Regions from separate parts of the Paenibacillus sp. FSL R7-0163 genome, predicted to be linked through region 3. Evidence: riboswitches for the same ligand, from Rfam matches in the RefSeq annotation. Region 3 holds a riboswitch; each other region holds the start of a gene.
What was found. Region 3 has a riboswitch for cyclic di-AMP ahead of NST45_RS24515 (hypothetical protein). Riboswitches for the same ligand answer to the same signal wherever they lie in the genome.
Positions count from the first base shown of each region.

Region 1: it holds a riboswitch for cyclic di-AMP, as region 3 does, so the genes downstream of both, NST45_RS26570 (C40 family peptidase) here and NST45_RS24515 (hypothetical protein) in region 3, are expected to answer to the same signal.
Region 2: it holds a riboswitch for cyclic di-AMP, as region 3 does, so the genes downstream of both, NST45_RS10920 (APC family permease) here and NST45_RS24515 (hypothetical protein) in region 3, are expected to answer to the same signal.

Region 1 is NZ_CP150224.1:6,054,636-6,066,550, reverse strand. It holds gene NST45_RS26625 (hypothetical protein) at 1-527, shown strand, start outside; gene NST45_RS26620 (GNAT family protein) at 633-1,202, opposite strand; gene tadA (tRNA adenosine(34) deaminase TadA) at 1,203-1,724, opposite strand; gene NST45_RS26610 (sensor histidine kinase) at 2,029-4,356, shown strand; gene rluF (23S rRNA pseudouridine(2604) synthase RluF) at 4,346-5,047, shown strand; gene motB (flagellar motor protein MotB) at 5,161-5,976, opposite strand; gene motA (flagellar motor stator protein MotA) at 5,960-6,760, opposite strand; gene NST45_RS26590 (hypothetical protein) at 6,967-7,260, shown strand; gene NST45_RS26585 (4a-hydroxytetrahydrobiopterin dehydratase) at 7,489-7,776, shown strand; gene NST45_RS26580 (cytochrome c) at 7,858-8,214, opposite strand; gene NST45_RS26575 (GNAT family N-acetyltransferase) at 8,342-8,827, opposite strand; gene NST45_RS26570 (C40 family peptidase) at 9,017-9,469, opposite strand; cyclic di-AMP (ydaO/yuaA leader) riboswitch at 9,514-9,656, opposite strand; gene NST45_RS26565 (C40 family peptidase) at 10,019-10,447, opposite strand; cyclic di-AMP (ydaO/yuaA leader) riboswitch at 10,505-10,643, opposite strand; gene NST45_RS26560 (hypothetical protein) at 10,861-11,691, opposite strand; gene NST45_RS26555 (M1 family metallopeptidase) at 11,703-11,915, opposite strand, start outside.
Region 2 is NZ_CP150224.1:2,456,097-2,464,901, forward strand. It holds gene NST45_RS10910 (DsbA family protein) at 1-721, shown strand, start outside; gene NST45_RS10915 (disulfide oxidoreductase) at 718-1,182, shown strand; cyclic di-AMP (ydaO/yuaA leader) riboswitch at 1,377-1,536, shown strand; gene NST45_RS10920 (APC family permease) at 1,661-3,478, shown strand; gene NST45_RS10925 (iron-hydroxamate ABC transporter substrate-binding protein) at 3,682-4,689, shown strand; gene NST45_RS10930 (iron ABC transporter permease) at 4,910-5,965, shown strand; gene NST45_RS10935 (iron ABC transporter permease) at 5,965-6,999, shown strand; gene NST45_RS10940 (ABC transporter ATP-binding protein) at 7,055-7,855, shown strand; gene murB (UDP-N-acetylmuramate dehydrogenase) at 8,006-8,805, shown strand, end outside.
Region 3 is NZ_CP150224.1:5,584,239-5,596,153, forward strand. It holds gene kdpB (potassium-transporting ATPase subunit KdpB) at 1-1,198, opposite strand, end outside; gene kdpA (potassium-transporting ATPase subunit KdpA) at 1,215-2,891, opposite strand; gene NST45_RS24510 (hypothetical protein) at 3,108-3,524, opposite strand; cyclic di-AMP (ydaO/yuaA leader) riboswitch at 3,777-3,966, opposite strand; cyclic di-AMP (ydaO/yuaA leader) riboswitch at 4,386-4,550, shown strand; gene NST45_RS24515 (hypothetical protein) at 4,619-5,173, shown strand; gene NST45_RS24520 (hypothetical protein) at 5,188-5,709, shown strand; gene NST45_RS24525 (hypothetical protein) at 5,750-6,202, shown strand; gene NST45_RS24530 (hypothetical protein) at 6,665-6,859, opposite strand; gene NST45_RS24535 (ABC transporter permease) at 6,891-8,171, opposite strand; gene NST45_RS24540 (ATP-binding cassette domain-containing protein) at 8,164-9,066, opposite strand; gene NST45_RS24545 (ABC transporter ATP-binding protein) at 9,071-10,000, opposite strand; gene NST45_RS24550 (GntR family transcriptional regulator) at 10,020-10,415, opposite strand; gene NST45_RS24555 (hypothetical protein) at 10,477-11,205, opposite strand; gene NST45_RS24560 (hypothetical protein) at 11,722-11,889, shown strand.

The DNA of each region.
Region 1 (11,915 bases), 470 kb from region 3:
ATTTTAACGAGATTGATCCCAAAGATGCTAATTTACCAGAAGGCGTGGAAGCTAAACAAGTCGTTCAGTTCCAAGTGACTAACGATAATGTTAAAGAAGCAATCACTATCTTGGTGAATAATGCCCTGCCTAAAATCATTGATATCGTAAGCAAGGAAGAATACAAGGATATGCTGCAGATTAAAGATGCAGATCTAGCTAAGGCTAAAGAAGAACTGACATCAGGTGAAGCTAGAACTGAATTGGATAAGGGCTTAGCTGATCTTGATAAGTACCTTACCATCAACCAGTTCCACTATAATACTGCGATCAATAAAGATGGATACGCTGTGTATCAGGATTTATTGATGGATGTTAAAGTAAATGATCCGGAAGATGGCACAAAAGTAGCCTTCTCAGTAAATGGAACGGGCCAATACAGTAAGATCAACGAGAAGCCGGTATTCAAGATTGGTATCCCTCAAGGTGATGATGTAATTACAATGGATCAACTTGGAGAAGAATTCGGTGGTATGGGAACTTATTAATCCCAGTTAGCAAGATTAAGACCCGCATGATGCGTATATTATACGCCCATGCGGGTCTTTTTTTAGGAAAAAAAGTAGCACTCATTCCTGCGACAATGCAGAATCTTATTTCCGTTCCTCAGTCAGCACATCTTCGGTTAAGATTGCGTAGGTTTGGTGATCCTGCCACTGTCCATTTATTTTAAGATACTGACGGGCGATCCCTTCAGGTTTGAACCCACTCTTCTCCAGGACTCTTCGGGAAGCTTCATTATGCAATAAAATAGCTGCTTGAACTCTATGTAGACCTAAGGCCCGGAACGCATAGCCAAGGACTAATCCGACTGCTGCTGTCATATAACCTTGTCCTTGCATCCGATGATCCATTAAATATCCTAAATCAGCATATTGTGCTATACCTCGTGAGACGTTGGACAATGTGATCTGACCGATTAGCTGTCCATCCAGCAGATAAATGCCGAACATATAAGCTCTGTCCTGTAGGCCGTCCTCAATACGCTGATTGATGATCTGTTGTTGACTCTCCAGGGTAAAGAAGTGCTCATCACGTTTTGGCTCAAACGGTTCATGGGTTACCCGGTTATTTAAACGAAGCTCCAGCAGGCTCTGTGCATCCTTAAGCTCAAGTGGAGAAATATAGATGCCTTGAGAGGTATGATATAGAGTAAGGGTCATTTAGGAGTCCTCCTTTTGTTTTATTGGCTTTTTACGTAAACGGCGAAAGAAGGAGGTGAGTAGATCTGCACATTCTTCTTGTAAAACACCCTGTATTACCTCAGTTCTATGATTAAATCGCGGTTCTTCAAGCAAGTTCATGAGGGTCCCGGCACATCCAGCTTTAGGGTCAGGCGTTCCATATACCGTGAGAGGCACTCTGGACTGCACTATTGCTCCTGCACACATCGGACAAGGTTCTAGGGTGACGTACAGCTGGCAATCCAGCAGACGCCAAGAATTCATGACATTGCTGGCCTCACGAATGGCTACCATCTCTGCATGGGCTGTCGAATCCATTGTCGTTTCTCGTAAATTGTATCCACGTCCTATAATTTCACCATGTCGAACAATGACAGCGCCAATAGGAACCTCACCTAATGCCTCAGCTTTACGTGCTTCTGCGATCGCCTGCCTCATCCAATATTCATGAACCGCTTGTATATCTTCTGGCGATTCATTGGCTTTAATATTCAAGATCATCTTCCCTTCTTCTGTAACCATTGTACAACGAACAAATATTCGTTCTTAACAAAATGTGTATAACTCTGTGGATAACAGCCTACTTATACACATTTTTGTACACACCGGACTTTAATAATTTGTTTATATGTGCATAAGATGTGGATGGTTTCTTATATATTGTAGAGAAACACCTTTTGAATTTCAATATTTCGTGAATTAATAGGCTTGTTTTAAATGTCCTTTTCAAATGAGGGGGCAAAAGGTATGATGTTTATTATAGGCTCCGCAAGGATTTACCAGTGGATAAGAGGTGAATAACAGTTTGTCCATAAAGACAAAACTATCTGCTATTATTTTTGGAGCGGTACTGCTAATTTTAGCATTAAACCTGACATTTAACCTTTATGCCGCTCAGAATAATCTAAGAAATGAAAACGTAAATAATATGCAGATCACCGCTATGCAAATGGCTGTTTCTGTAGAACAAAGTAACTATAGCTCTAACTATGTAGAATATCAAATTGCGCATAACTTAAGAATGGCTGCCATCTTTGCCTCTAAGGAATTGGGTCCGGATTATAAGAATATAACCAATGCTCAACTTAAGGCCCTAACTTCCAAGTTGGGCGTGTCTAATATTTCAATTCTGGTAAAGACTGATAATGATATCGTGGTGACAAAGGCATCAAATCCTATTGATATTGGAATGTCCACTCAAGGTTGGGGGTACTGGTACCTTGCCCTTTTGGAGTTATTTGATAATCAGGAAGTCACTGTGGGACAAGGTCAGGCATTGGATCATTTTTGGTCAGGCCCATTTGAATATTCAACCTACAATCCCGATTTCATTGAGAAGTGGGGTTATTATCATGATGAAGCAAGCAATTACATCATTAATCCTGTTATTCTCAATACTGCGGCTAGTGAATATGTCAAAATCACCAATCCCGATCAAATTGTAGAGCGAACCAAAGAAGTTAATCCAGGGATTTTAGAGCTTACAGGATTTAATCCAACAACATTTGGTTTAGCGAGTATGGCGGGCGATGGAAGCGATGCATTTAAAAAGAAACTTGGCAACCGCCCAATTAAGTTCGGTACCTATACTTATGGTAATGTGGAGCAAGATAAAGCGGCCATTCTATTAGCTCAGCAGAAGCAGAAGCCAGTTACACTGGAGACGAGGGTACATGGGAAAAGAGTGCTTAAAAGCTTCATCCCTATTCAGAATCCTAAAATGGAGCCCTACGTAATCGGTGTAGTTTTGGATTATTCTGTGATTTCATCCGTAGTTCATGAACAATTAGCCAATTATTTGACTACGTCTCTGTTGTTGCTGGCATTATTTTTGCTATGTAGTTACATACTTTCAGGTTTTGTTACTCGTCCAATTCAGGCTATACTTGCCAAAGTCAATGATGTAGCGCGAGGTAAGTTCGAACCTCCATTAAAGGTAACCTCTCGTGATGAGTTAGGTCAATTAGCCTTGCGGATTAACGCTATGACTTCTCATCTTATGCAACGCACCAATCGTCTTAAGCAGACGCTGGAAGAGAACCGGGCGGTTAAGGAGCATTTGGAATCCGTAATTAACGGGACGTCTGATGCGATTCATACGTTGGATATGGAGGGACGAATCACTAGCACTAACAGGGCCTTTGAGGAGCTGTATGGATGGAGTGCAACAGAAGTGATCGGCAATATGCCATATCTTGTACCCGCGACAGCGCTTAAGCAAGAGGAAGAGCGGCTGGACGCGTTAAGAAATGGTGCAGTTCTGCCGCCGATTGAGACAGTGAGACTTAAACGGGACGGATCATTAGTTGAGGTTAGCGTTAGTACCTCGATAATTCGAGATGAAGAGGGTTATCCCCATTCCTTTATTCACGTTTCTCGTGATATGACGGAACGCAATCGAATGGAGGAGCTGCTTAGACGCTCTGAGAAACTAACTACAGTCGGCCAATTGGCCGCAGGAGTAGCTCATGAGATTCGTAACCCTCTTACCACATTAAAAGGATTTCTACAGCTTCAACAGGAGAAGGAGCTCTTGGTTCCGCTTCATGTAGAGCTGATGTTATCCGAGCTGGAGCGGATTAATCTTATCGTCAGTGAATTCTTAATCCTGGCTAAGCCGCAAGCCGTTCATTTTCAGGAAAAAGATCTTCGCTACATATTAGGTGATGTAGTTTCTCTATTGGATAGTCTCGCTCATCTACATGATATTCAATTTAGTACGAAATTCTCTGAACAACCTGCTACTGTACATTGTGAAGAGAACCAGCTGAAGCAGGTATTCATTAATATTGTTAAAAATGCAATTGAGGCTATGCCTGAGGGTGGCGTCATTTCAATGGAACTGTGGAACTCTGTGGATTGCGTCTTTATAGTAATCAAAGATCAGGGTGAAGGGATTCCAGAGGACGTGCTGCCTAAGCTGGGTGAACCGTTCTTCACGAATAAGGAATCGGGGACTGGTCTTGGGTTAATGATTAGCCAGCGTATTATTCAGGCTCATAAGGGTCATTTGGAAATACAAAGTGAAGTTGGCCGGGGGACAACCGTTATGATTAAGCTGCCTGCAGCTGGAGGGGGTACACCTTGGCTTAACATTAAGGATGAACGGAGTGAAGAACAACGTGAGAATTAATAAATTCATCAGTGAGACAGGGTACTGTTCACGCCGAGAAGCAGACAAGCTTGTGGATGCCGGCAGAGTTACGATCAACGGAGAGCCTGCTGTGCTGGGCAGTCAGGCTGTTCCGGGCGATGATGTGCGAATAGATGGTATAGCGCTTGAAACCTCAAGCCAGACGGTCTACATTGCTCTAAACAAGCCGGTAGGGATTACATCAACCACAGAACAGCATATCAAGGGGAATATTGTCGATTTTGTAGGTCATCATGAGCGTATATTCCCGATTGGTCGTCTCGATAAGGATTCGGAAGGATTAATCCTGCTTACCAATGATGGCGACATCGTTAATAAAATTTTGCGGGCGGAAGGCCGGCATGAAAAAGAATACGTGGTTACCGTGGACAGACCCATTACGCCTTCTTTTATTACCGGCATGTCCAGCGGTGTGAAAATATTAGGCGAGAAGACGCTGCCCTGTGAGGTAACGCGTATTACGGAGCGTGTCTTCCGTATTATTTTGACAGAGGGCAAAAATCGCCAGATTCGTCGTATGTGCAGCGCTTTTGGGTATGAGGTTCGAAAGCTGCAACGCATTCGGATTATGAATATTCGCCTGGGGGCATTGCAAACGGGAGAATGGCGTGAGCTGTCTGCTGATGAGAAGAAAGAGCTTGGAGCTACGCTGAACTACGAGTTACTGTAGGAGTGTCATTACAATAATACAGTTCCATATAGAATGTAGTACTGCAACAAAAAAAAGAGCTGTCCGGGGTCTAAGACCTTTGGACAGCTCTTTTTATTACCTTACGAAATCACTTATTCAGCAGAGGGAACAATCCCTGTAAACTCTTTGGTTTCTTGATATTTTCGAATAATGGAAACCTCTACCCGGCGATTCTTGCTTCGACCGGTAGCTGTGTCATTATCGGAAATAGGATGATACTCGCCGTATCCAATCGCACTAAATTTGCGTGGATTTAAATTCGTGTTCTGCAGCAAAATCTTCATGAACTGAAGTGCCCGATCCGCACTCAGATCCCAGTTGGATGAATAGTTGCTATTAGAAATCGGAATATCGTCGGTGTGCCCTTGCACTACTACATCATAATCCGGGAATTGCTGCAGCATCGTTGAGATGGATTTAGCTAATTGCCGCGAATCATCCTTAACAATGGCTTGGCCAGAAGCGAACAATGCGTTATCACTGATCGTAATCATTAGCTGAGATTGATTAAGCTTCGTACTGAGCAGATCAGTTAGGCCGTTGCTCTTAATATATTGATCGAATTGTTTCTTAAGCTTCTCTAAATCCTCTTGTTCCTTTTGTCGTAGCTTTGCCATTTCTGCTTCTTCAGCTTTCTTGGAAGTAGAGCTACCCATCTTATCATTTTTCCCTAGATCTTCTTGAGTCTTACTAGGCATTGCTGCCCGCTCTTCAAGAATACCTGTACCGCCATTAAGTGCGGAACTGAAGGCCTGACTCATCTCTTCAAATTTCTTGGCATCCGTTGCACTCATAGAATACATAACGATGAACAGAGCCACCAGAAGAGTCATGAGGTCGGAGTAAGGTAACAGCCACGATTCATCGGCATGTTCTTCATGCTCTTCGTGTCTAGTCTTTTTGCTCACCTGATCCACCGTCCTTCTCATTTAACTTAACGCGTTGCGAAGGTGTTAGGAATACAGCAAGCTTCTGATTGATGGCAATAGTAGATACACCGGACTGTATGGACAAAAGACCTTCGACCATCATCATTCGAACTTCGATTTCTTGTTTGGAGAGACGTTTCAGCTTATTAGCAATAGGATGCCATAATACGTAACCTGTAAAGATACCAAGCAATGTGGCGATGAAGGCAGCCCCGATTGCCGCAGCCAGTTTGTTCATATCACTCATATCAGCCAGAGCGGCGATGAGACCGATAACCGCCCCGAGCACCCCGAGGGTAGGAGCATACATACCTGCCTGTGAGAAAATGAGGGCTCCTGCTTTATGTCTATCCTCTGTGGCGTGGATATCCTCCATGAGGACATCGCGGACAAAATCCTGATCATTTCCATCAATAATCATCCGCATGCCGTTTCTGAGGAAGTTATCTTCTATTTCATCGACCTTTGATTCTAGAGCCAACAGACCTTCACGCCGTGTGATAGAAGCCCATTCCATGAACATAGTGATTAATTCGGGTTTACTGATTAATTTCTTTTTGATAAAAATCATTTTGAACAGACTTGGAATCTTTTTGACCTCGTTGAAAGGAAAGGCCATGAAAATAGAAGCTGCCGTACCCACCAAGATAATAACGTAAGCAGCGGGTGTGGCCAAAGCATGAAGTGGAGCGTGCTTGAGGATCATGCCCCAGATTACAGCAACCAAACCAAAAATTAAACCAATTATTGTTGAAATTTCCATTTTGCACCTCGTCCGTGAGATTTAAGATGTGTTCCGACAATGCCGCGTATATCATCCTTGAAACAGCGGCAGGGCACTCTGTGCGAAACCGAATTAACGTATATTCTTATTTATCGACATCATTCGGTTTTTTGTGAAGTCATTTTTTCGGCTATAATGGATAAGGTAAGTAATTATTCATCTGTGAAGAAAACGGAGTGATATACGTGGGTGTAAAGCATGGTAGAGATTACGGTGAAATTCTAACCGATTTGACCGAAGCCGTCGGACGAATTTCCGATGGATATTTATTTTTTGAGATGGATCCGGACGAGTGGCAGGAACTACCCCAAGAATCAAAGCTGGAGGTATGGGAAGCATTGGCTGAGGATCTTTTCTTCGCGCTGGGTAATGAACCTATGATTGAAGTGGGGAGCGGCGTAATTATTTACGATAAGGACACGCACCGCATTAATATTCTAGTTGGCGAAGAGGATTTGGCTTCAGTAGTTTTGATTTAGGCAGAGGAGACGTCTGGACGTAATTTGCCCGTAGTTAGTAGCCCGTGTTAAAATTGATAAAGCCGAGTTATAATCGCTGGGATTTGTGAATACATTTAATCGAAAATATCGCCTTTATCCTGGCACATCCCTTGGACCTCAGAAGCTAAGGGATGTTTTGTTTAACGCCTAAGACAAGTAAAGGGAACTACGCACTTTACTGCAATTTTTTGTAAGGGAGGAAACGAATTGTTATTTACGGAAGAGGAACTGCGTGAGGAGATCACCAAGCTGGAGGGCTGGAAACTGGAAGATAATGTTATGGTGCGAAAATATATGTTCAGCCAATATATGAAGGGCATTGCGTTCGTTGATGAAGTAGCCACGATTTCAGAAGCCTTCGATCACCATCCACATATTACGATTGATTATAAAACAGTTACCCTGCGCCTGAAATCTAATGAAGAAGATGGGATTACAGCTCTAGATCTTCGAGAGGCGCATGAATTTAATGAAGCCTTTGAAAAAAATCATTAGTTTAGCCAAAATCATAAAATAAACGCCCGTGCACAGATAGTCACCTATCTCATACACGGGCGTTTTTGGTTGCTTGGCTGGTTACTTTTTCTCTGAGAGCCAGAGTGCGACGTTGGCGATCTCTTCAGGCGCTAGCTTCTCCTTAAAGGAAGGCATTTGACCACGTCCTTTAGTGACGATGCTGTAGATTTCCTCAGCGTCATGCTGGCCGCCTTCATTCTGAAGACTTGGTCCAACTCCACCTTGAAGCTGATCGCCGTGACAGGTGATACAGCTGGCTTTCACGGTTGCTTCTGCCTTTGCTACGTCCAGTTGAACTACCGGCATCGTGGGCTTATTTTCTTCCGCTACCTCTTCTTTACCCGGAAGTGTAAACATGAGTACTACCGCAAAGGCACAGGCGGCAAAAAACAAACCGCTCATGATCCATTTCTGCATCCCAATTCGTCCCTTCTATGTAAGCTGCTCCCTACATTATAGCTTATGGTGAAGCGTTATCATAGGGTTTGTGACAAAAAAATGAACGAGAATACAATCATTCTTATGAAATATATGGTATTTAATATCATTTGTCATAGACCATGCAATAAAAAGGTTTATCTCCTGTAGGTGTGCGGCGTTCATACGTATCTGTAATCGTAAATCCACATTTTTGATAAGTTCGTATGGCGCGTTGGTTCCAGGTCAGGACTTCTAGATCTATCTCACGATGAGGATAACGATTCAAGGCTGTCTGGACGATGGCATCCACGAATAGTTTGCCTAAACCATGGCCGCATAGATCGGGGCGCATCCCAACTCCTAAACGAACGACTCCTTCCATCGGGAACAACTGTGCGAATCCGCACAATACCTCTTGTTCATTTAATATGGAGATATATTGTTCCTCCCGGAGCTGCAGATCACCAAACTCGATGCCAAGAGCCTGCATCTGCTCCCACCGCATCCAGCCATAAATATTATATGGAGGCGTATAGCTCCACTTACAAATAGCTTCTCCGTGAATTGCCTCCATAGGAACTACATGAAAAGTTACCGAGGGATTTATCATAAAGTCATCGATCTCCTTTCACGAGGACATTGCTATATTACTAATTATATACAAAATGGGGGAGGTTCGACTCAGAAACTTTATATGAGAGAAATGTTTTACAAATTATGAGAGGGGTAAATAAGTAATAAGACAAAAAAACAAGCTCTCCTCCAAGAGTTACCTTGGAAAAGAGCCTATGTACGTTACTTATTGCACATCATCATTGTCTTCCGATTCAGCAGCAACCGATTGGTAAGCGTCTGTGCTCATAATGCGCTTGGCACCAACGTAGCGTTTCACGTAGTAGCTATCACTCAGAGAGCTAATCGTAACACCGCGTGAGGTAGAAGCGTGTGCGAACTTACCTTCACCGACATAAATGCCGACATGGGAGACACCTTTGCCACTTGTATTGAAGAATACAAGATCTCCGGCTCTTATATCATCACGGGAGATTGCTGTGCCCATTTGATATTGGGAACCTGATTGGTGTGGAAGGTTAATGCCAATCTTATCAAACACATACATTGTAAATCCGGAGCAATCAAATCCGTTAGTGGATATACCGCCGGATACGTATTTAGTACCGATGGCCTTGTCAATCACTTTATCCATTTTGGAATCTGCGAAAGCGCTTCCTGCTCCGATGGTGAGGATGATGGAAAAGCTTAGTACTGCTGCTGCTAACTTCTTCTTCAAAAGTGTATACCCCTTCCAAATGCCTACGAGGTTAGCTTAAGGGTTCGGTTGAAGGTCCCCTATGACCCCTCTATATAATGGAGGTCAATTCACCCAAAGTTGGTTCCCCCGTTTTCCTAATAGTTAGGAAACTCGGCTCATACTGTTGATTAGGATTAGCTTGTAATCAATACATGACAAAACCTTTGTAAATAACAACTTAATGATTACAAAAATGTTACTAAAATCTCACTGCGCTAATTGTAACAAACAGAAAGCCGCTTGGCAATCGTTTTTAACATATTAATGCAGAAAAATTGGCATTTTTACGGTAGAAAGGCATATGTAAGCGTTAATAATGACCTAATTTTTAATATAATTGCTATTTTTATCAAATAAACGTGTTTCAATTGGGCTCTAATAGTGTAAAAATATATTATGGAATAAAGAAAAACCCGAATTTGATTACGGGCATAATCAGATTCAGGTTCATATAGTTGTAATTGTGAGGTTATAGTTGTGAGGAAGGTTTCAATCGAAGGCTACAGCTTGATAAGCTGAAGTACTCATTACTCTTTTAGCGCCAACATAACGATTGGCCCAGTAGGCCTGACTGAGTGAAGTGATGGTCACTCCACGCGAAGAGGACGATTGTGCGAATTTTCCGTTTCCAACATAAATGCCGACATGGGATACTCCATTGCCAAGTGTGTTAAAGAACACTAGATCACCAGAACGCAGATTGCTTTTGGATACAGCAGTTCCAACGCTATATTGAGCTTTTGATGTACGAGGTAAAGTAAGCCCCACATTCTTGAATACATACTTTGTAAATCCAGAGCAATCAAATCCGGCAGTGCTTGTACCTCCGGTTTTATAGGCAACTCCAATAGTTTTTGAGATTACAGAGTCCATTTTAGAGTCGGCAAAGGCGCTTCCTCCACCAATAGATAACGCCATTACAAGTCCTAGCGCCGCAGCGACGCATTTTTTTCTTAAATTATGTCTTTTCAAAAGATGTACTCCTTCCAAGGCCTGCGAGGTTAGCTTAAGGGTTCGGTAGAAGATTCCCTATGATCCCTGTAAAGCGAGATCAATTCACCCAAAATATGGTTCCCCCACTTCCCGGTGCAAAGGAATTAGGCGTGTTAAGCACCAGAGAATGACGTTTCGACAGTTACACTTACGATAAATACATTTAGTTATGTAGGAATCGTTTCAATTGATTACAAAATTGTTACTAATAGCACAGGACTTATTGTAACAGAGCTTTTACGATTTTGCAAATACTCTTAAGTTATCCGTAATGAGAAAAAGTCCCAGCTCCTGAATACAGGAATTGGGACCTTTTTATTATGTCAAATAAGGTTGATTTATTGTGGAAATGCTTTGCTACGCCATAGATGATATTGTGCAGAGATTCCCCACATTTTTAAGAGCGTAGAAGGTAGTGGTGAGATTTGCCGTATTATAAGTGCCAGTAGGCCGGGACAGAACAGACCCGTCAGTCCGCACACTAGCAGTAAGAGCAGGCCTCCCGCACCAAGTACAATGGAAACACCTATAGCAGGAATCAGTGACCGCAAGCAGATGAACAGGGAGGAGAACATTCCTGTACCGCCGGTGTAACCAAACTGCATATATAGAAGAAACAGGCGCACGATAAAAATATATATAAGCCATGCCAATACGTATGGTACTAAATGAAGTAACAAAGCGTAGTTAAACAAAGAGGATAAGAACAGCCCGTACATTTTTGGAGCAAGCCAGTACAGCGGCAGCAGGGTCAGCACCCATTCGATTAGGCTAAAGACTAAGACAGGTAGTCCATAGATCTTCATGCCAGGGAAAAAGAACAGTCCACGCTCGCCCTTTCGCTCCTGGTGGAGCTCATGCAGCAATCCTGCCCTTATGAAAGGGGAAAGCAGAAGTCGCAAGACAACAAGCGCCAGAAGCATCCATAACCAAGTGCGTATCGCAGGGTCCGTATTCAAGCTGAACTGTCCCTCGATATAATACAACAGTCTGCCCATACCGCTGCCTCCGGCGTCTTTATCCGGATAGCGCAGTAGAATTGGAATAATAGCAGATCGGATGAAACCATACATAAAGTAGCCCCAGAGCAGTCGGTAGATGAAGAGCAGAATTAAAATATAAAATTGCTCCTTCATGCTTTGCCAGCCGCGGGTTATCGATGTTCTCACAATCATTCACCTCACCAGACAAGAGTTCCGAGCACGGTTTCAAGTAGTTTAGTTACACTTAATGTCCAGCGAGAGAGCGTCTTGGGCTCTATTTCCGCCAGCCTAAAGTTGTTTAGATGTTTGCTCTCCAATAAGATGGAATGTTCAGGGTCAATCTCAGCAGAGAGAAGAGGCTTATCGCTTAACAATTGAAACGTAGTCTCTACTCCTTCACCGTTCCAGAC
Region 2 (8,805 bases), 3.1 Mb from region 3:
CCAGTTGAGCAAACAAGAGAAACGACGGGTAGAACAGGAGCAACAGAAGCAGAAAACGAGAATTTTAGTTATTAGTTCAATAGCTGTAGTAGTTATCATTTTTGTTGGATTGTTTATGTTAGCTTCGAAAGATGCAGCAAAGAATGTCTCTACAGGAGAACCGGTAGAATTCAATTACAGTGAGCTACCTAGGATTGGTAATGAGGATGCACCTGTTAAGCTTGTTGAATTTGGCGATTTCAAATGTCCAGCTTGTTCCCAGTTTGCTGGCTCCATGAAACCGAAAATTGTTCAAGATTTTGTCAACGAGGGAAAAGCAGCTCTTTACTTTGTAAATATGGCTTTCGTTGGTCCTGACTCTGAGACAGCTTCACTAGCTGCATTGTCTGTATACCATCAGAATAAGGATGAATTCTGGAAGTTCTATGATGCTGTATATGCGCAGCAAGGGGATGAGAGCGACGAATGGGCCACTGAGGATTTCTTGATAAGCCTTGCTGAAAAAGAGAAATTAGCGATCGATTACGATCTGTTGCGTAAAGACATCCAAGAGAAAACTTATGCAGATGAGCTGAAGAAAGACATTCAGTTGGCAACTGACGCAGGCGTGACAACTACGCCTTCGCTCTACATTAATGGGGTGAAAACGGCTGAACCTTTCGATATTGAAGCGATTACATCTGAAATTAACACCGCCGCAAAAGCAGTGGAGGCAAAGTGACAAAATTCCTATCTTTTTGCAAGCGTAACTGCCTCTATCTGGCCTGGTTTGTCTCTTTGGTTGCTGTAGCTGGTAGCTTGTATTTAAGTGAAGTCTTGAAATATGAACCTTGTAAGCTTTGCTGGTTTCAGCGGATTTTTATGTATCCGCAGTTATTTTTGTTGGGAATTGCCACTTTCCGTGGAGATAAGCGCATCATTCCTTATGTGCTTCCATTAAGTTTGATTGGTGGCAGTATCTCAATCTATCATTATGCGGAACAGAAGATTCCAGCGTTAAGTAAAGTTCTACCTTGTACAATTGGTGTTCCTTGTAATAAAGATTACTTGAACTACTTCGGATTTATTACGATTCCTTTGTTAGCTTTAATCGCTTTTGCTCTAATTAGTCTCCTTCTTTGGTATGGACGTAAGGAAGAAGAAATGATTGAAGTAGATGCAGAGGAGAGCTTAGGATTTTAGTTTTCGCTTTGGAAGTTACAAAAAAGCTGAAAAGGTATTAAAATCACGGGCTAGAGGGATAATTGAAGATAATGAAAGAGAGCATCCAATAAGACGCTATATTTGAGCTTATTGGATGTTTTTTCATTCTTTTTTCATTTTTTTCAACGCTTTACTGTAGGCACTTTGTAGACTAATATTAGACCTTGTGAGAAGTTGAATATGCGCTGAATTTTCTTAGGAAAAACGGGGGAACCAAACTTGGCATTCATGCCAATGGGGTGAATCGGAACCGGGTCGAACAGACCTGTACCGTAGGGCTATAACCACAGCCCGAATCCGCCAGCTAACCTCGTAAGCAAGGTGGGAAAATGACCATGCATAAGCATGCGGATCATTTCCGTATGCTTATTTTTGTGTCTGCATTTATGAAATCCACCGATGAAAACAGCGCACGGAAATTCCGTTTCAGCTCCCAAAGAAAGGAACTGTATCCACCATGGTAAGCAAGGTAAAACGACTATTGATCGGACGTCCGATGAAGTCGAATGAACTCGATCATGAAAAGTTATCCAAGGTTAAAGCACTGGCTGTCCTGTCTTCTGATGCGCTCTCGTCTGTAGCCTACGGAACGGAACAAATACTGATTGTACTGGTGGCTGCCGGGTTTACTGCCATCTGGTATTCCCTGCCAATTGCATTAGCCGTATTGGGCCTGCTGGCCATCCTGATTTTATCCTATCGGCAGACGATTTTTGCTTATCCGCAAGGAGGCGGAGCTTATATCGTAGCCAAGAGCAATCTTGGTATTCCGACAGGGCTGCTCGCTGGGGGTTCATTATTGGTGGATTACATTCTTACCGTAGCGGTTAGTGCCTCGGCAGGGACGGATGCGATCACATCGGCTTTTCCAAGTCTTCATAATCATACTGTTCTCATCGCTGTATCTGTTATCGTTCTATTAACAATCATTAATCTTCGCGGAGTGACTGAATCGGCTTCGTTCATCGCAATTCCAGTGTATTTGTTTGTGGTTTCGATTGTTGTTCTGATTATCTCCGGTATCGTTAAATATGCAATGGGTGGCGCGCATGCGAATGTTCCTGAAATAGGCAGCGCCGTATCTAATGTAAGTTTGTTTCTACTATTAAAAGCGTTTAGCTCTGGTTGTTCAGCCCTAACGGGGGTTGAGGCCGTATCTAATGCGATCCCAAACTTTAAAGCACCGGCTGAGAAGAATGCAGCCAAGACGCTAATGATCATGGGACTTATCCTTGGCTTTATGTTTACCGGAATCACTGTGCTGGCGTATTGGTATGGTATTGTGCCAGATGAAAAGGCTACGGTTGTCTCTCAGATCGCTGAATCGACCTTTGGCCGTGGCGGATTGTACTTTTTCATTCAAGGGATTACAGCAGTGATTTTGTTCTTGGCAGCTAATACAGCATATTCAGCGTTTCCGCTGCTTGCCTTTATGTTTGCAAAAGATAAATATCTGCCACACGCATTTATGGTCCGTGGTGACCGCCTGGGCTTCTCAAACGGCATTATTTTTCTAGGAGTTATGTCTATCATACTTGTGGCTGCATTCCATGGGAATACGGAAGGTTTGATTCCACTTTATGCGGTAGGCGTGTTCATTCCTTTTACCTTATCCCAACTGGGGATGATGGTGCATTGGATCAAAACAAGACCTGCTGGATGGGTGAAAAGATTTGTTGTAAATACCATCGGTATGCTGACTACATTGACGATTACGCTTATATTTATTATTACTAAATTCTCAAGCGTATGGATGGCATTCATTTTCTTACCTGCTGTAATGTTCGTGTTCCACCGTATTCATAAGCACTATTTGAACACTGCGGATCAACTGCGTATATGTCCGGCTACTGATAAACCTATAATTAAAGGAAGTACTGTAGTTGTTCCTGTTGCAGGGGTTACACGTGCTGTATTACATTCCATCAGCTATGCGAAGTCTCTAACAGATAATGTTGTTGCTGTGTATGTAGGCTTTGATGAAGAAGACATTCATAAGATGGAGCAACGGTGGGAGGAATGGAATCCAGGCGTACGCCTGATTGTACTTCGCTCCAGATATCGTAGTATCATTCGTCCGTTAGTGAAGTTTATCGATACGGTTGAGTGGAAGACAGCTGCGACGGATCACATCACGATTCTGATTCCACAGTTTATTACCAAACATTGGTGGCAAGCCGTGCTTCATAATCAGACCAGCTTTTTAATCCGCTCGTATCTAATGAATCAAAAGGACGTTGTAGTAGCGACTGTCCCTTATCATTTAAATAAATAAGTAGAAGATTAAAGATGAGGTTATATCCGGAACGTTCGGAATATAACCTCTTTTGTATTTTATATGAAGGAAATTGTTGCAAATCCACAGAATTTGAAATTTATATGTTGACACAGAGAATGAGAATCAATATCATTTAAAAGTGAAGCAGAGGTAAAGGTCACCTTTGAATATCAAAGCAGTTACATATAGGAGGGTTTTTAATGTTTTGGCTTAACAGAAAAAGATCAGGAAGCATGAAAGTGACAATGAGCGGACTAATAGTGATGACGCTATTACTTTCCGCTTGTGGTAATAATAATGCTGAAAGTTCATCAAATGCAGGAACAGCGCCTACAACAGCTCCTACAGCAGAATCTACAGAGGCACCTGCTGCTCCTAAGACATTAACAGATGCAATGGGCCATGAAGTAACGATTCCGGCTAATCCACAGCGCGTCCTGGGTTCATATTTGGAAGACTCATTGGTAACTCTGGGTGTGACTCCAGTAGCTCAATGGTCAGTTACAAATGGCGTTCAGGATTATCTGGCCACTGAATTGAAGGATGTTCCTACAATTAGTTACGATCTTCCGTTAGAGGCTGTAACCAGCTTTGCTCCGGATCTTATTATCATCCCATCGGAGTCTTCTGTTCAGAACGGGATTTACGATCAGTTGAATAAGATTGCACCCACTTATGTAATTGGGGATGAACTAAATCAAGATTGGCGCAAATCTTTGCTCAAGATTGGTGAGATTTTGAACAAAACCTCTGAAGCAGAAAAAGCCATTAAAGATTATGATGTTAAAGCAGCGGCTGCGAAAGAACAGCTTGCAGGAGCTATTGGACAAGAGTCCGCGGCTATTCTATGGTTGGTGCAAAAAAACTTCTATATTGTAGACGAAACCCGCAGCAGTGGTGCTGTATTATATACAGACCTTGGCGTAAAGCTTCCTAACTTAGTAACAGAGATCCCAGTAGGAACAAGAGCAACTTGGAATCCAATCTCGCTAGAGAAGCTTTCTGAGCTGACTGCAGATCATATTTTCCTTGTAAATAGTGATAAGACTGAGGGTTCGGAGATCTTAGATAGTGCAATTTGGAAGGGCATCCCAGCTGTGAAAGCTGGAAATGTGCATGAAATGAGCTCAACAAGCAGCTGGCTTTACAGTGGTGCGAACGCTGGCAGCAAAATCATTGACGATGTGCTAAAAAGTCTTGTGAAATAAAAGTCGTAATTCACCATGAATGAGACTGATCATTTCGGTGGGGAAGGGCGTGCAGATCAAGTATCTCGTGATACAAAGATCTGCACCATTTTTTTATAAACCAATCCCATAGTACGGAAAAATCGTTCCTGCAATTGTACAACATAAATATTTTTGCGATAATGAGAATGATTGTTGTTATCATATAAACCATTGTAACTATTGAATAAGGAGACAACCCATGGTTTCACCCTCAGATTTCGCAAATCGTATTAACAATGAACCCAAAAAAGCTCTACATACCCGACCGGCAGCTGCCATTGGTATTCTTATTTTTGGACTTGCTGCCATTGCCTTCGGATTGGCACTTTCGGTCTCAGTGGGTGCGGCAGATATCAAGTTAGCTACGGTATGGGAAGCAATATTTCATTTCAATCCAGATTTACAAAAACATCAGGTGATTAGAGAACTGCGATTTCCACGTGCTATTGCTGGCGCCTTAGTCGGTGCTTGCTTCGCAGTAGCAGGGGCTATCATGCAGGGGATGACAAGAAACCCGCTTGCGGATTCAGGGCTGTTAGGCTTGAATGCAGGAGCAGGAGTAGCGCTGGCAATAGTATTTGCTTTTGCACCCTCACTCTCATTCACTTCACTAATGTTGTATTGCTTTATCGGTGCCGCTGTGGCCTCTTTTATCGTATTCGGAATCGGTTCGCTTTCTTTTAATGGCCTGACCCCCTTGCGATTGACACTAGCAGGTTCGGCAGTTAGTGCTTTATTGGTTGCTATTAGTCAGGGAGTAGCTATTCTTTTCAACTTATCTCAGGATATAGCCTTCTGGTTAGCCGGTGGGATGGGGGGAGCTAGCTGGACTCAGATCAAGATTATATTCCCTTGGGTGGCCGTAGCCTTAATTGCAGCGATGATGTTATCACGATCCGTTACATTGCTCAGCTTAGGAAGAGAAGTTGCGGTTGGTCTGGGGCAGCGGACAAGGTTAGTTCAGTTGGCATGTATGATTGTTGTGGTTATCTTAGCTGGAAGTGCGGTTTCAACGGTTGGCCCGATTGCTTTTATAGGACTAATTATTCCACATGTTACACGTTATTTCGTTGGAGTGGACTACCGCTGGATTATACCTTGCTCGGCTGTTCTGGGGAGCTTATTGATTATCTTTGCAGATATTGCCGCAAGAATGATAAATGCACCGTATGAGACACCGCTAGGAGCCTTAATTGCCATCATCGGCGTACCTTTCTTTATTTATTTAGCGAGTAAGCGGAAGGGGGAGCTGTAATGCCCAAAATAACCCTTACTCCAGATGAAAAAGAACGCCGTACACGCGCCCTAACGGTGTTATCGCTCCTTGCTATACTGATCGTCGTGGTGTTTATAGTCAGTATGAATACAGGGTTTATGCGTCTATCCCCACTGGAGGTATTACATACACTGCTGGGTGATGGAACACATCAGCAAAAGCTTATTTTATTTGATTTCAGATTACCCCGCATCGTAATTTCATTGTTAGTTGGAGCGGGCTTTGCAGTATCAGGCTGTATTCTACAAAGTCTCGCACGTAATGCACTCGCCGAACCGGCTACGCTGGGCATAAGTGCTGGTGCAGGTTTTGCTGTAATCATTTTTATCTCGTTCTTTCCGGCTACAACAGCAGCTCCGGTATTTGTCTTGCCTCTCCTAGCGCTTGGTGGGGCTGGCCTGACCGCAGCTTTAATCTATATTCTTGCCTACCGGAAGGCAGATGGTCTGTCTCCTACAAGGCTGATCCTTATCGGGATTGCGGTCGCTGCAGGAATCAATGCTTGCCAGCTTGTATTGGCACTTAGGCTTGATCCTAATAATTATCAATTTGTAGCTACTTGGATCGCCGGGAAAATATGGGGTGGGGATTGGAGATTCGTCCTTGCTTTGCTGCCTTGGATCGCGATTCTGTTACCGTTCGCCTTCTATAAAGCCCGGGTTCTAAATGTATTGAATCTAGGGGACCATACTTCATTAGGTCTAGGAATGCGTGTGGAGAAGGAACGTATTCTCCTTCTGGTAACAGCCGTAGCGCTTGCCGGCTCCTGCGTCGCAGTAAGCGGAGGTATTGGCTTCGTCGGCCTGATAGCACCACACCTGGCTCGCAGGCTCGTGGGACCCCGTCATCAGGTGTTATTACCTGCTAGTGCTTTGACAGGGGCGCTTCTTATGATTACCGCTGATACCATCGGCAGATGGGTGTTGCAACCTGCGGAAGTTCCTACTGGCATTGTGGTTGCGATTATTGGCGCACCTTACTTTTTATATTTACTCGCCAAGTCTAAAGCGTAAATTAGTTCATACTTAGGAGCAAAGCTCCATAAAACTTTTAAGGGAGTTGTAGATCATGTCAGAACGTTTGAATACAGAAGAATTAAGTATTGGGTATGCAGAGGCTACTATAGTTAAAGGATTGAACTTGTCTATCCCTACGGGAAAAATCACCGCACTAGTGGGCGCTAACGGCTCCGGTAAATCTACAATCCTCAAAACGATGGCCCGGATTATGAAGCCGAAGAGTGGCACCGTAATGCTGGACGGCAAATCGATCCATAACTTTTCAACTAAAGAGGTTGCTAGGCAGCTAGCGATTCTACCGCAGAACCCAACGGCTCCTGACGGTCTGACGGTATCTGAGCTGGTCAGCTACGGTCGTTTCCCTCATCAGAAGGGATTTGGCACGATGACCGCTGAGGATCGCAACATCATCTCCAACGCCATCTCTGTTACGGGCATGGAATCTTTTCATGATCGCCCTATTGACCGTCTCTCAGGTGGACAACGTCAACGCGCATGGATCGCTATGGCGTTAGCTCAAGAAACAGATATTTTATTCCTTGACGAGCCTACAACCTTCCTAGATATGGCGCATCAGCTCGAAGTTCTTCAGCTATTGCAAAAGCTGAATGAGGAAGAAGGCCGTACCATCATCATGGTCGTGCATGATTTGAATCATGCTACTCGTTATGCGCAGCATATGGTAGCGATTAAGTCCGGTACTGTGGTTAGCGAAGGCTCACCTACTGAGGTTATGACACCAGATGTATTGCGGGAAGTGTTTGGAATTGAAGCGGATATCGTTCCGGATCCACGTACGGGTGTGCCACTGTGTCTTCCTTACGAGCTTGCTGCCTATAAAGCTGTGTAATTATCATCTAAAATCATACAACGAACAGGCTCCCGTCATTGACAAGGGAGCCTGTTCGTTGTTACAGTTGTGGTTGCCTACAATTTCATAATAACTCTTTAAAATAGATCAAGGACCATCATTTATACATGGTTAAAGGAGCATGAAAACATGAATATTGACAAAATTCAAGATGACCTAGAGCAGCTAATGACTGCAGGAAAAGTGAAAAGTCATGAGAATTTAAAAGATCACGTGTACACTAAAATGGGCGGCAAAGCTGATATTTTGGCTGCACCAGCTACTTATGATGAAATTCAAAAGATCGTTACATATGCAGAACAAAATGGGATAACCCTTACGGTACTTGGGAATGGCTCCAATGTGATTATCCGTGATGGAGGTGTACGTGGGATCGTTCTGCAAACGGCAGGACTGACCGAAATGGGGATTCGCGACAATCTCTTATATGCGCAATGTGGTGCCAAAATAATTGATGTTTCCAGATATGCACTTGATAAGGAGCTTACGGGTCTTGAGTTCGCCTGTGGCATTCCAGGAACAGTTGGTGGAGCGCTCTATATGAACGCAGGTGCTTATGGCGGTGAGATCAAAGATGTCCTGCATAGTGCACTAGCTATAAATAAGAACGGGCAATTGGTAACTCTGCAAGGTGATGAGCTGCAATGGGGTTACAGAAAAAGCGTGTTCGCAAGCGGTGAGTACATTGTACTTGAGGCCAAATTTGCTATGACTTCCGGTGATGTTTTAACGATCAAGGCAAAAATGGATGAACTAACTTATTTACGTGAATCGAAGCAACCGCTTGAGTATCCATCCTGTGGGAGTGTATTTAAGCGGCCTCCAGGCCGTTTTGCAGGTCAGTTAATTCAAGAGAGCGGCTTACAGGGTACAAGAATCGGCGGTGCTGAGGTATCCAAGAAGCATGCGGGATTTATTGTGAATGCAGA
Region 3 (11,915 bases):
TCTTCACGGAATCGACTGCCCCTTTACGAACAGATCGTCCATCCCGCAGATCTATACCACTCATCCGGGTCTCAGCCTTAAACTCTACGAGCTCTCCGCCTTCAGCAAGTTTGCTGTCATAGCTGCGTTCCAGCTTCTTAGCCAGCTCAATAACAGAACGTCCTTCCGGAGTCTCATCCTTTAGCGAACTAATAGCTGCCCAAGCCGTAAGCTCAGCTTCCGTTTCATCTCCAACTGGCACAAAATCACTCGCCATCCGGTTTCCGAAAGTAATCGTACCGGTCTTATCTAGAATCATTGTATTAATGTCGCCGGCAGCTTCAACGGCCTTCCCTGACATAGCAAGGACATTAAACTGTGTGACGCGGTCCATCCCTGCTATCCCGATAGCGGAGAGCAGTCCCCCGATTGTGGTCGGGATCAGACAGACCAACAGGGCGATCATAACAGGAATATCTAGATCAACACCCAGATAAGTCGCAATTGGCCGCAAGGTCACTACTACAATCAGGAAAATCAACGTCAGACTGATCAAGAGTGTATTTAGTGCAATTTCATTGGGTGTCTTCTGACGTTTCGCCCCTTCAACGAGGGAGATCATCCGATCCAAGAATGACTCACCGGGATCACTGGTAATTTTGACTTTAATCTCATCACTAACTACCCGGGTGCCGCCTGTGACTGAGCCGAAATCTCCGCCGGCTTCCTTAATAACAGGTGCAGATTCACCTGTAATTGCCGATTCATCTACGGAGGCCAGCCCTTCAATCACTTCACCATCGCCAGGGATAAGTTCTCCCTGACTGACGATCACGATATCTCCTTTCCGCAGCTCGGAGGAAGAAACGGTCTTCACAGACCCTCCAACGAGCTTATTAGCTGTGATATCCTGTTTCGTTTTCTTAAGCGAATCCGCCTGGGCCTTCCCGCGGCCTTCAGCCAGCGCTTCAGCGAAGTTGGCAAACAGCACTGTGAATAACAGAATGAACAACACCGTGATATTGAAGCCTACCGATTTCTCTGCATTAAAATATCCGGGGGCCAGTACCATAAGCAATACAATAATCGTGCCGATTTCGACTACGAACATGACCGGATTTTTGATTAACGTCACCGGGTTAAGCTTAATAAAGCTATCCTTTACAGCGCTTAGGAGTATGGGTCCCGTCAGCAGCTTTTTTCTTTTTACAGTACTCATCTTGTTCTCCCTCTTCCTACCGTAAGGTCAAATATTCTGCAATCGGGCCGAGCACAATGACCGGCAGAAACGTCAGCGCACCGATAATCACTACCGTACCAATCAGAATTCCGGTGAACAGACCATTGTCTGTGCGGAATGTGCCAATCGTCTCAGGAACCGGCTTCTTCTGGATCAGTGAACCTGCAACTGCCAGCATTGCGATTATAGAGACATAACGGCCAAGCAGCATTACGATCCCGGTTGTAACATTCCAAAAGGTGGTATTGTCCGCAAGCCCTTCAAATCCTGAACCATTGTTCGCGGCAGAAGAGACATATTCATATAACACTTGGCTAAGTCCATGGAATCCGGGATTCGTGATGGAACCGTTGCCCAAGCCCGTTAAGAACGCACCTGCTGTTGGTACAAGGATAATGAACGGATGCACAAGGATAGCAATCGCAATCAGCTTCATCTCCTTGGCTTCTATCTTTCGCCCGAGAAACTCTGGTGTTCTGCCAACCATTAGTCCACATAAGAAGACGCCCATGATGGCATACATCAGCATATTGATTAGTCCTACACCTTTTCCCCCGAAGACGTTATTGAGCATCATTAGGGCCAGAGGGGTAATGCCACCCAGCGGTGTCAGCGTATCATGCATATTGTTAACACTACCTGTCGTAGCTGCCGTTGTTACCGAAGTGAACAGCGAAGATTGCGGGATCCCAAAACGTACCTCTTTACCTTCCATGCTGCCTTGCGAAGACTCGATCCCCAGCGCATTAATAGCGGGATTCCCTTTAGTTTCCGCATAATAATTCAGCCCCAGCAGCAGAACGAACAAGGTCATCATTGCTGTGAAAATCACCCAGCCCTGACGTTTGTTCTTAGCGAACAACCCGTACATATATGGCAAAGAGGCTGGCAACATCCACATAGAGAGAATCTCCAGAACGTTCGTAAGTGGATTAGGGTTCTCAAAAGGATGCGCTGAATTGGCTCCGAAGAAGCCGCCACCATTCGTACCTAAGTGTTTAATTGACTCCAAAGAAGCGACTGGACCGATAGCGATTTGTTGCGTCTGCCCTTCGAGTGTAGTGACCTCAAGCGATGGCTTGAGCGTTTGTGGCACATGCAATCCTACCAGCACCAATGAAACTAGCAGAGCTAATGGAATGAATACACGAATATGTGCTTTTACGAAGTCCTCAAAAAAATTTCCGACTGATTTCTGTCCTGTAATCCCTCTGACAAAAGCAACCGCAACAGAAAATCCGCTCGCTGCAGACGTGAACATCATCATCGTGATGACTGCCATTTGTGAAAAATACGATAGTCCCGTCTCCCCGCTATAATGCTGCAGGTTCGTATTGGTCATAAAGCTGATCACCGTATTAAATGAAAGCGTCTGTTCCATATCGGCAATTCCATTCGGGTTCAGCGGCAATCCCCGCTGTAATCTTAGAAAAATATAACTGAAAGCAACCAGTACGATATTAGTTAAAACAAAGCTGAGTGCATACTTCTTCCAGGACATTCCGTCCCGTTTTTTCAGGCCGATCAGCTTATAAATACCTTTCTCTGTGCCTGCAAACCAGCGATCCGTACGATTCGGTTCGTTAGAAAATACATGATATAAATACGTCCCCATCGGCTTGACCAACAAGATGAGAATTACAATTACGACGACTATTTGCAAAATGCCCATGAATGCCCCTCCTTAAAATTTCTCAGGATGAATCAACGCGTAAACCAGATATATAAACAACAGTAGGGTAACAGCGATTACTAGAATCACAGCTTATCCCTCCCCGTATCCTCAACTACACCTGCGCACCAGCGCATAAAGCCATAAAATAACCCGTAAATTACAGCTAACGAAGCCACCATATACAGATCCATCATATCTTCCGCACTCCTTCCATTATCCTTGATGAGGTGATCTATCGATTAGAAAATCAGCATCACCACTATGGGAATAGATTACATAGCTCGCACCAAGTCTTTTATAGACCAATCTAGGATTTATAGAACTTGTAATCACAAAAATTGGCTGTGTCGTCCAGGTACGGCACATCTGAATATAGCGGCAGCAAAGCGGAAAGCTGCTCTCAAACAGATATACCCTGCCTACCGGGAACGATGGGCGAAACCAAGTGCTCTGATGGCGGGTATCCACTAGAATAACCTGCTCGATTCCGAGCTCCTCTAGTAAAGCTTTCTCAGCCAGATTGTTGGTTAATCCCGCCATCTTAATACCCCTGAACTTCAGAAGTTTAATGAAATGTTCTCCCGCCTTTGTAGGCGCACATACAAGCACATATTCATTCTGATCCGTCATCTCTTTTTTCTCCTCCTGCTCATTTACAACAAGGAGGCAACGAAAATCTCCGAAAGGATGTTGACCTATCGTCATTTTCGGGCACAACCTAAAGCTCGGTTGTGTCACGTCATTAGACGCTGCCTTACAAATACCGCTAATGATGAATTTAGCGACCTCTTGGGGGAGGCCTCCATAAATGCTTTGCTTCTAAGAGCACAGCAAAAAGCCACAAAGGATCTCCTCTGTGGCTCGCTAGCGGTCACATTGCACTCATCCTCTCTCCATACGCTTACGAGGTTAGCTGTCGGATTCGGGCGGTGAGAGTCGCCCTACCTGTATAGATGCGAGCTCACTCGCACCCTCTACAGGATTCACCCCATAATCAGCTTCCGACTCTCACATCGGCTGCCGATTGTTGGTTCCCCCGCTTTCCTTATCGGAAATTAAGCGGATCAAATATTCGATTGTCGTTGAAACAGGAGTAATCATACTCTTATGCACGAAGACTTGTAAAACCTGAATGATGCCAAAATAATGCAAATTAAAAACTATTTTCCCATTAGATAGCGCTTACTTGATATCTAATCTCTCTATATCTCTTGTTTACTCGAGTTTCGAGCGTTTAATCGCTATCTATAACCCATGTGATTTTATTCACCTTTTTAGAGCGAAAATACTGCAAATTCCCTTTATAGGTAGAAACGCAAGAAGCTGAGGTTGAGCGAGAAAGAGGCGCGATAACACGCCATAAATACCTATTTACCTCGTTTTTCAGTCGTAGTCGGCAGGATATGGTTAAAATCGCTCTAAAAGAACATTTTCCGTTTTTTACAGAAAATCTTGAAAAGAGTATGATTCGGGTTGAATCTAATTCATGAAAAACAATCAACGCTGAGTTCCTGCATTCGCAGGGAACGGGGGAACCATCAGGCCACCTGGCCTACTTGGGGTGAATCCAAAGGAGACTGCGTAAGTCTCAATAGGTAGGGCGACTCTCACCGTCCGAATCCGACAGCTAACCTCGTAAGCGTAAAGAGAGAGACCCTTGATCCGCCACGCTTTGGCCCAGGTATATCTGCCTGTAATCCAAAACCGCAGCAGAGGTCCTCCTCTTGCTGCGGTTTTTGCGTTACCTGAGCCTATTAGGTGATAGCACGCTGGATGGGGTGAATGTTTTGAAGCACTATTATTTAGGGATACATCAAGGGCTGCTTGAGCCGATAAGTCTAAATTACGTTTGTTTCGGGGCCTTGTGGTTCGAAGAAAATAATCACAGGTACATTGTAGGTTATGCATTTGGCCAGAACCAGATCCAAGCCCTTCGCCAATTCAGTACACCTTCTTCTTGTAAAGACTGTTTAGACTCTAAGATTGTATATGAAATATATAAAAAAATTCGAGAACAACAACAGCAGCAGGATTGGTCATCGCATCAAAAACTCCCGTGGTTTACAGCCTTCAAGGAGCCTTGGAAAGATGTAAGCGCCGGTTGGTATGTCTTGAGATCCCGCAGCACCTTTCCCTTACATCTATCTGTTATACGGAAAGAGAAGTTCCGACTATGGCTAGAGCATACCGCAGTCTGTGAGAATAAAATGGAAATGCTCGCCTGTGTAGAAAAGGCTAGTGTCACTCATCAGGTAGACTTAAAGCTTTTGGAAATCTAAGGAGGAACCCTACTATGGACCAGCGCAGACTATCCCGCATTGAAGTATTTGTATTGGATGAACCCGAGCCTATTCACTATGGAATGGAAGGGGCTGAAGGCTGCCGTTATGGTATTCTGAAGCTCACCTGTAAGGGAGGTTGCAGTTGGGGGGCTTGTCTAATCTCTGCCAACACCAAAAATTTCGATCTCATTAAATGGAGTTCTTTTTTACGGGCTATCTGTCATTGCCGTCTTGAGGAAGCGCTGGATAAGGTCCGCCGCGAAGGTTCAGATTGGGAGCAGGTTAAGCTTGAGCTAGTTCAGGGTGCTTTGCAGGATTTAAAGGCCAAGCTCCAGGGTAAATCCTTGGCTGGGCATATTCAGCAAGGGCGTCTGTACAGTGTTGCAGCTGGGGGGAGCAATTCCAGAAGTGAACGGCTCTACTACAAACCTTCCAAAGCTTTTTCCACTGCCTCCCAGCAGAAACACAGTTGCCCGGAACCAGACACCGCCGATCTTATCAATAAATCCATCTCTTACTTTTCTATATTATAGATTCAAGCAAATCTCTCATTCTGAAAGGATCGTGTTCACCATGCCTGACCCCTTACCTCCCGTGTCCACCTACAGTGCTAAATTTGCAGAGTGTGTTCAAAAGTATACTAATGAAGTCTACGTACTCAGTTCCATGTTATTAGAACAATCTAATGAGGCAGACAAGGTTACTATCCGCACCTTCACAGAGCTTCATAAAATATATCGTCAGGATAACTTCGACCCTCAGTTATTCTCTATCCACGCTTACCGCACTTGTATTCGCCAGTGTGCTGATTCTTTTGCCCGGCGCTCTCTTCTATCGGCTAAGGGATTACCTTGGGAGGAACAGCTTGTGAAGGTATTGTGGTACGGCTTAAAGCTGCCTCTTTCTCAAATAAGCATTATTCTGCAAAAAAGTGTTCCTGCACTGAAAGCACAGCTTAGAGCTGTACGGGAGCAGATGACCGACCAAGCGGATATACGAACGAGCGCAAATCTTTCTATAATTTAGTCACTGACTAGAATTCAGACGATCTTTAAGCGCATGAAGCATCTAACGGACTCAGGAGCCTTTAATTGAAGCTTTTCCTCAAATTTGGCCGGCGTTCGGACTCCAGTAGAAATCCCGAGCGATGAGCGTCTCGGATCGTCTTCAAGCAGGCCCTAATCATCTTCCACCAAGGCAAGGCTTACGGACCCAGATGACATTATTTGCACGTTTATCGCCTTTTGAGCATAGTATCGGACTCCAGTGCAACTATTTGGTTAAAAGAGCTACTAATTCACCGTTTTTCATGCCAATAGCGACTATTGTGTCCGATATCTTGCCAAATCTCGATGATTGTTGCATTTAAGTGTTGCTGGGTCCGTTAGCTATATCAGCTCGTATACAAAGAGATTGCCAACGCAAAAACGGGGATATCCCAGCAACCATAAATGGCTGTTAGGATCCCCCCCGAAAATTCAGTACCTACTATTGTGCCTTACTCTTACGCGCCTTACTGTACATCCACAATCCTGCCAACATCCCCACTATAGCAACACCGGTCAATACGCCTTGAACGAAATCCATAAAAGTGGAGCCATCCGGAAGCATTCTACTAACCGAAGCCAGTGATACCGAACTCATTAAAAGCATAATGGTATATTGTTCGCTTGTAGACATCATTAGCACTCCTTAAAAGTTATATGGGGCCTTCTTAGATCTTGTATGCTTTCATTGCTTTTCTGATTTCTTTAATACTTGGGCGTTTGCCGTACATCAGTACGCCGGTACGATAGATCTTGGCTGCCAGCCATCCGAAGATGAAGGTAGTCACAAGCAGGATCAGCAGCGATACAATGACTTGCCAGATCGCCACCTCACCGACACCAATTCGGAGCAGCATCGTCAATGGTGAAGTGAAAGGTACATAACTCGCTATCTTAACCACTAGAGTATCTGCATTGGAGATACTGAACAGTGGAACATAGAACGCTACGAAGCCTAACATCATGATTGGCATTACCGCCTGACCGAGATCCTCCGTACGGCTGACAATCGAACCTACAGCCGCATACATCAAGGCATAGAGGAAGTAACCTAATACGTACAAGACAAATCCATAGAGCAGCAAGTTAATATTGAGCTGGCCTAAATCGAGATCAAAATCAGCCAATACAGTCGCATTATGCGGGAGCGTCAAATTGACGACGATCGCTGCGACAAAGATCCCAATTTGCAATATTCCTACTAGGAAAACACCGATAACTTTACCGAACATTTGCGCTAAAGGTGAGGCACTTGTAATGAGAATCTCCATAATCCGCGAGCTTTTCTCAGAGGTTATCTCAGCGGCAATCATGTTGCCTGTCATCATAATGGACATAAAGAACAACATAAGCATGGCATATACGATAATGTAGTTAATGGCCGGAGTGTCCTCCTGAGAGCTTTCACTGCCACCGCCTGCCTTAAGCTGTTGTGTAGTAATCTGCACTGGTGTTGACATTGCAGCAATCTGTTCAGAGGTCAGCTTGTCGCCAACGATGAATTGTGTGTTTGCTTGCTGAAGTGCATTTTGAAGATAAACTTGAACATCTCCGTTTAGTTCCCCATCATTACTGTGATAAGTAACGGGTGGAAGCCCTTCACCAGTAGGTTCTGCAAAAGTAACATAACCTTCTACTGTCTCTTCATCTAATGCTTTCTTTAACTCGGCATCATCCGCAGAAGCATATTGTACTATCTTAGCCTGTGGCATGCCCTCTGGCGCAGTATAAGCCTTCAGCAATTCTGCAACCTGATTTCCCTCTTCAGCAATCACAGCAATTTGAGTAACTTCACTTTTGGCCGAATCACCCTTAAACTGATCGATGATATAGGGAAGATTCATCCCTATGCTGAGCAATAATACTAGAATCAAAGTAGTAATCATAAATGATTTCGTTCTAACTTTATTTTTAAAGGTAAAGCCGATAATTGTCCCCATCTTATTCATTAGATTCACCCACCGCTCTGATAAAGATTTGGTTTAACGTAGGTTCCTTGATTTCAAAATGCTCCACTTCACCCTGTGCTATCGCCTGCTGTAAAATACGCTGTGCTGCACCGATCTCACTGATCGATAACAGATACCCACGCTCCAGCCGTTTCACTGCTGTAACGCCTGCGATGGACTCCAGACCTTTTACCTCATTAGCTGTACGCAGCAATACTTCTTCCCGCGGGTAGCCATTCTTGATCGTGCGGATATCCCCTTGAACGACCGTATTGGAACGATCGAGAATCGTAATGTTACGGCACAGCTCTTCTACATGCTCCATCCGGTGCGTAGAGAAAAGGATACTTGTTCCCGAATCACGCAATTCTTTGACCGTATCTTTCAGCAGCTCCACGTTTACTGGGTCCAGCCCGCTGAAAGCTTCATCTAGAATCAGAATCTGCGGTTTATGAACGACAGCGGCGATAAAGCCCATTTTTTGCTGATTTCCTTTGGAAAGCTCTTCTATCTTTTTATTGTAATAATCCGGAACCTCAAATCGATCCAGCCAATAGCGCAAGCTCTTATCTGCATCACTAGCTGACATCCCACGCAGGCGGGCTAAGTAAACGATTTGATCGCTGATCTTCACCTTAGGATATAGCCCGCGTTCTTCGGGCAGATAACCCATAAGTTGCTGCAGTTCACTGTTGAAAGGCTTCCCGTTATACAAAATTTTGCCCTCATCAGGGTAGATTAGGCCGAGTACCATACGCATCGTGGTTGTTTTTCCCGCGCCGTTCGCCCCCAGTAATCCGTAAATTTCCCCTTTACCTACAGTTAGGTTAATTCCGTTTACTGCGGTTTTTTCTCCATATTGCTTAACTACACTTTCCAGCTTTAAGGCTTCCATTTCTCTAGTCCCCTCTCTTGTGGTCAATTAGAATAGGACGATGACCCTGTGTCCATAAACTTAATATTTCGTCCAGTTCCAAACTGCGGCTCTTGATAACCTTTACGCCCAAGTTATGAATGCGTTTCTCGTTTTCAGAAAATTGTTCTATGATAAAAGAAGCTACACCCGGTGTATCCATTGTAAAGTGCAAGCCTCCTGGCAACTCAGCCGATAACTCCGCAAGCTCCTCTTCATCCGCAGCATTCACCCAAACCTCGGTCCAAGCACCGAACAGACTGTCTTTTTCAGCCATGCCCAGCAGTTCTCCCCGATGCATAAGGACGATATAATCCGCCAGCCGCCGCACCTCATCCACAATGTGTGTGGAGATGATGATCGTTGCGTTGTTCTCATCCATATATTTACGAAGTGTCTCGATCATAATCTTCCAGGCAAAAGGATCAAGACCTGATGAAGGTTCATCCAATAGCAGCAGACTTGGCCGCGCCGCAAGTGCTGCAGCAATTTCGAATTTCCGGCGCTCCCCTTTAGACATCTTCGAAAGTCTCATATGATACGGAACCTCCAAGCGATCCATCAGCTCCTGAAAATATTGATCGTCCCAATTTGGATACCAATACTTCCGAAATCGAGCTGCCTCCTCTGCATTCCAGTGGTTCTCCTCAGTAATTGACGTTTCAGGAACATAGGCAATGGTCTGGCGAAGCTCCAGAGACAACCCGCTATCATACCTGTTCTCGAACCAATATATCTCGCCTTCCTCTGGATTAGTCAGCTGCATCAGCAGATTCAGCAGTGTGCTTTTGCCGGAACCATTCTGACCTACCAAAGCTGTAATATATCCTTTAGGCATATTCAGGGTCAGCGGCCCTATCGTCTTGTTTCGCCGCCGTTTAAGTACATTCCGCAATTCTATAGCCATCTGTGCCATATGAGTAAGCGCCCCCCTCTCAATCCTTTTCTCTATACTTGCGTTCTACAATCTCCATAAAAATCTGTTCAAGTTCATCCTTGCTGCAATGTACCGATCGGCCGATATCCACTGCACTTTCAAGTGCTTTGCCAACCGTTTCCCGTTTATATTCTTCCATTGCTCCGTCACCTACATGGGATACAAAGGTACCTGTTCCTTGTCGCGTTCGCAGCAAACCTTCGTTCTCCAGATCCTGATATACCCGCCGCACGGTAATTACACTGCATTTCAGATCTCCTGCGAACTCACGAATTGAGGGCAGCAGCGTACCTTCTGTAATGACTCCGCTAATGATTAATGATCTAAGCTGAGTCTCTATTTGATGATAGAGGGGCTCTGCACTATTTTCGTTGATTTGTACCGGTATCCACATTATTTACACCTCGCCTTCCACTCTAGCGTGCTAGAGCGCAGTCCTTGCCATTTCCGATTTTTTATACGAGATTGCGACTTTTCAGCCGATGTATAGTCCATTTAGAGAATAATTGCACAGATATTGTCCCCAGCAGAAGTGACCCCCACATGATCGGAGATAACAACCCCCACTCCTTGGAATAGGAGATACTGTATAAGAACAAACTGCCTCCGCCCAGTGTAACTAGGAACGATGTTGCCCACGATAAAACTACGATAAGCAATGTTAGCCATAGATAAGCTTTGCCGCTAAAAAGATATTCAATAAAAATATATAGACCCGAGACCATGAATCCGAAGCCGAGCCAAGTAATCGCAAAAGCTATATACGAAGGAACCGCCAGTTCTGTCCGGAAATTCTCTCCTAACAAGTAAATAATACCGAAGAATAACGTACCATTTAGTGTAAAGGAGCCCACACCCTGAAGTTTCCTCCGCGATAATATTACTGCAGCTGGAATCGGTAAAGTCCGTAAGTAAACCAACATTTTTGTGTAAGAGTCTTCACTCCAATATTTCATGGAGCGGCGAGAGAATGTTAATCCCAATAAGGGGATAAAGGAGAGAAATAAGAAATCCGCTAGCATCGTCCGATCCTGCTCACCTAGTACATCATTTGCTATCAGGCTAGTCAGTCCACCAAGATAACTCATAAAAACAACTGTTATTACGAGGGTCCCTAATATTTTTAATTTGTCTCCGCGAAAATCAGAGCGCAACATAAACCATGAATCTTTTAATGTTCTCATCAATGCTAACCTCGCTTTACAATGTCTTCAGCGTCTAGCAGAAGCAGGTGTTCATATCCCTGTGCTTACTGTATATATCTATATACACAGTATATGACCTTGGTTTTTTATTGTCAATCCTGTAACTGGAAATTATTCAAAAGAAATAGGAGGTTTGGGCAACCTCATACTTCAAGCTTATGAAGACACTCTCAGACGTTAGGTAACGCTTATTAATTGAGATTAACTACAATGAGGGGGAATTGAGGCAGAATGCTACGGGGCGAATGTAACTGGGATAATTGAGTTTATTAGATAATTCATTTCAGGAAATGAAGTAGTAAGAGCTCACTCTCTGCTTCTATGCAACGTGTTGGTGTGATGTGCGTTGAAGGAGGCGGGTGGTGAGTATCGGGGCGGATAGTGGTTCAGGTTCGGGTTCGAGTGAGGGTGGGGTTTCGGATGTGGGATGCTAGTTCGGGGGTATGATGCGGGCGCGGCGGATGGTCCGGTTTCGAGGGTGGGGTGCTGGTTCGGATGCTGGTGCAATTTCAGATGCGGGGTGCTGATTCGGCTGCTGACTGGTTCAGGTTTCAGGTGTGGGATACCGTTTCGGCTGCTAGTGCAGTTTCAGGTGTGGGATATGGGCGACTGCCGGACGGAATAGCAACATTAGGGAAAAACTCCCTAAAATCAGCCAAATAGAGCTTAGATTACGAGTTTTTAGGGAA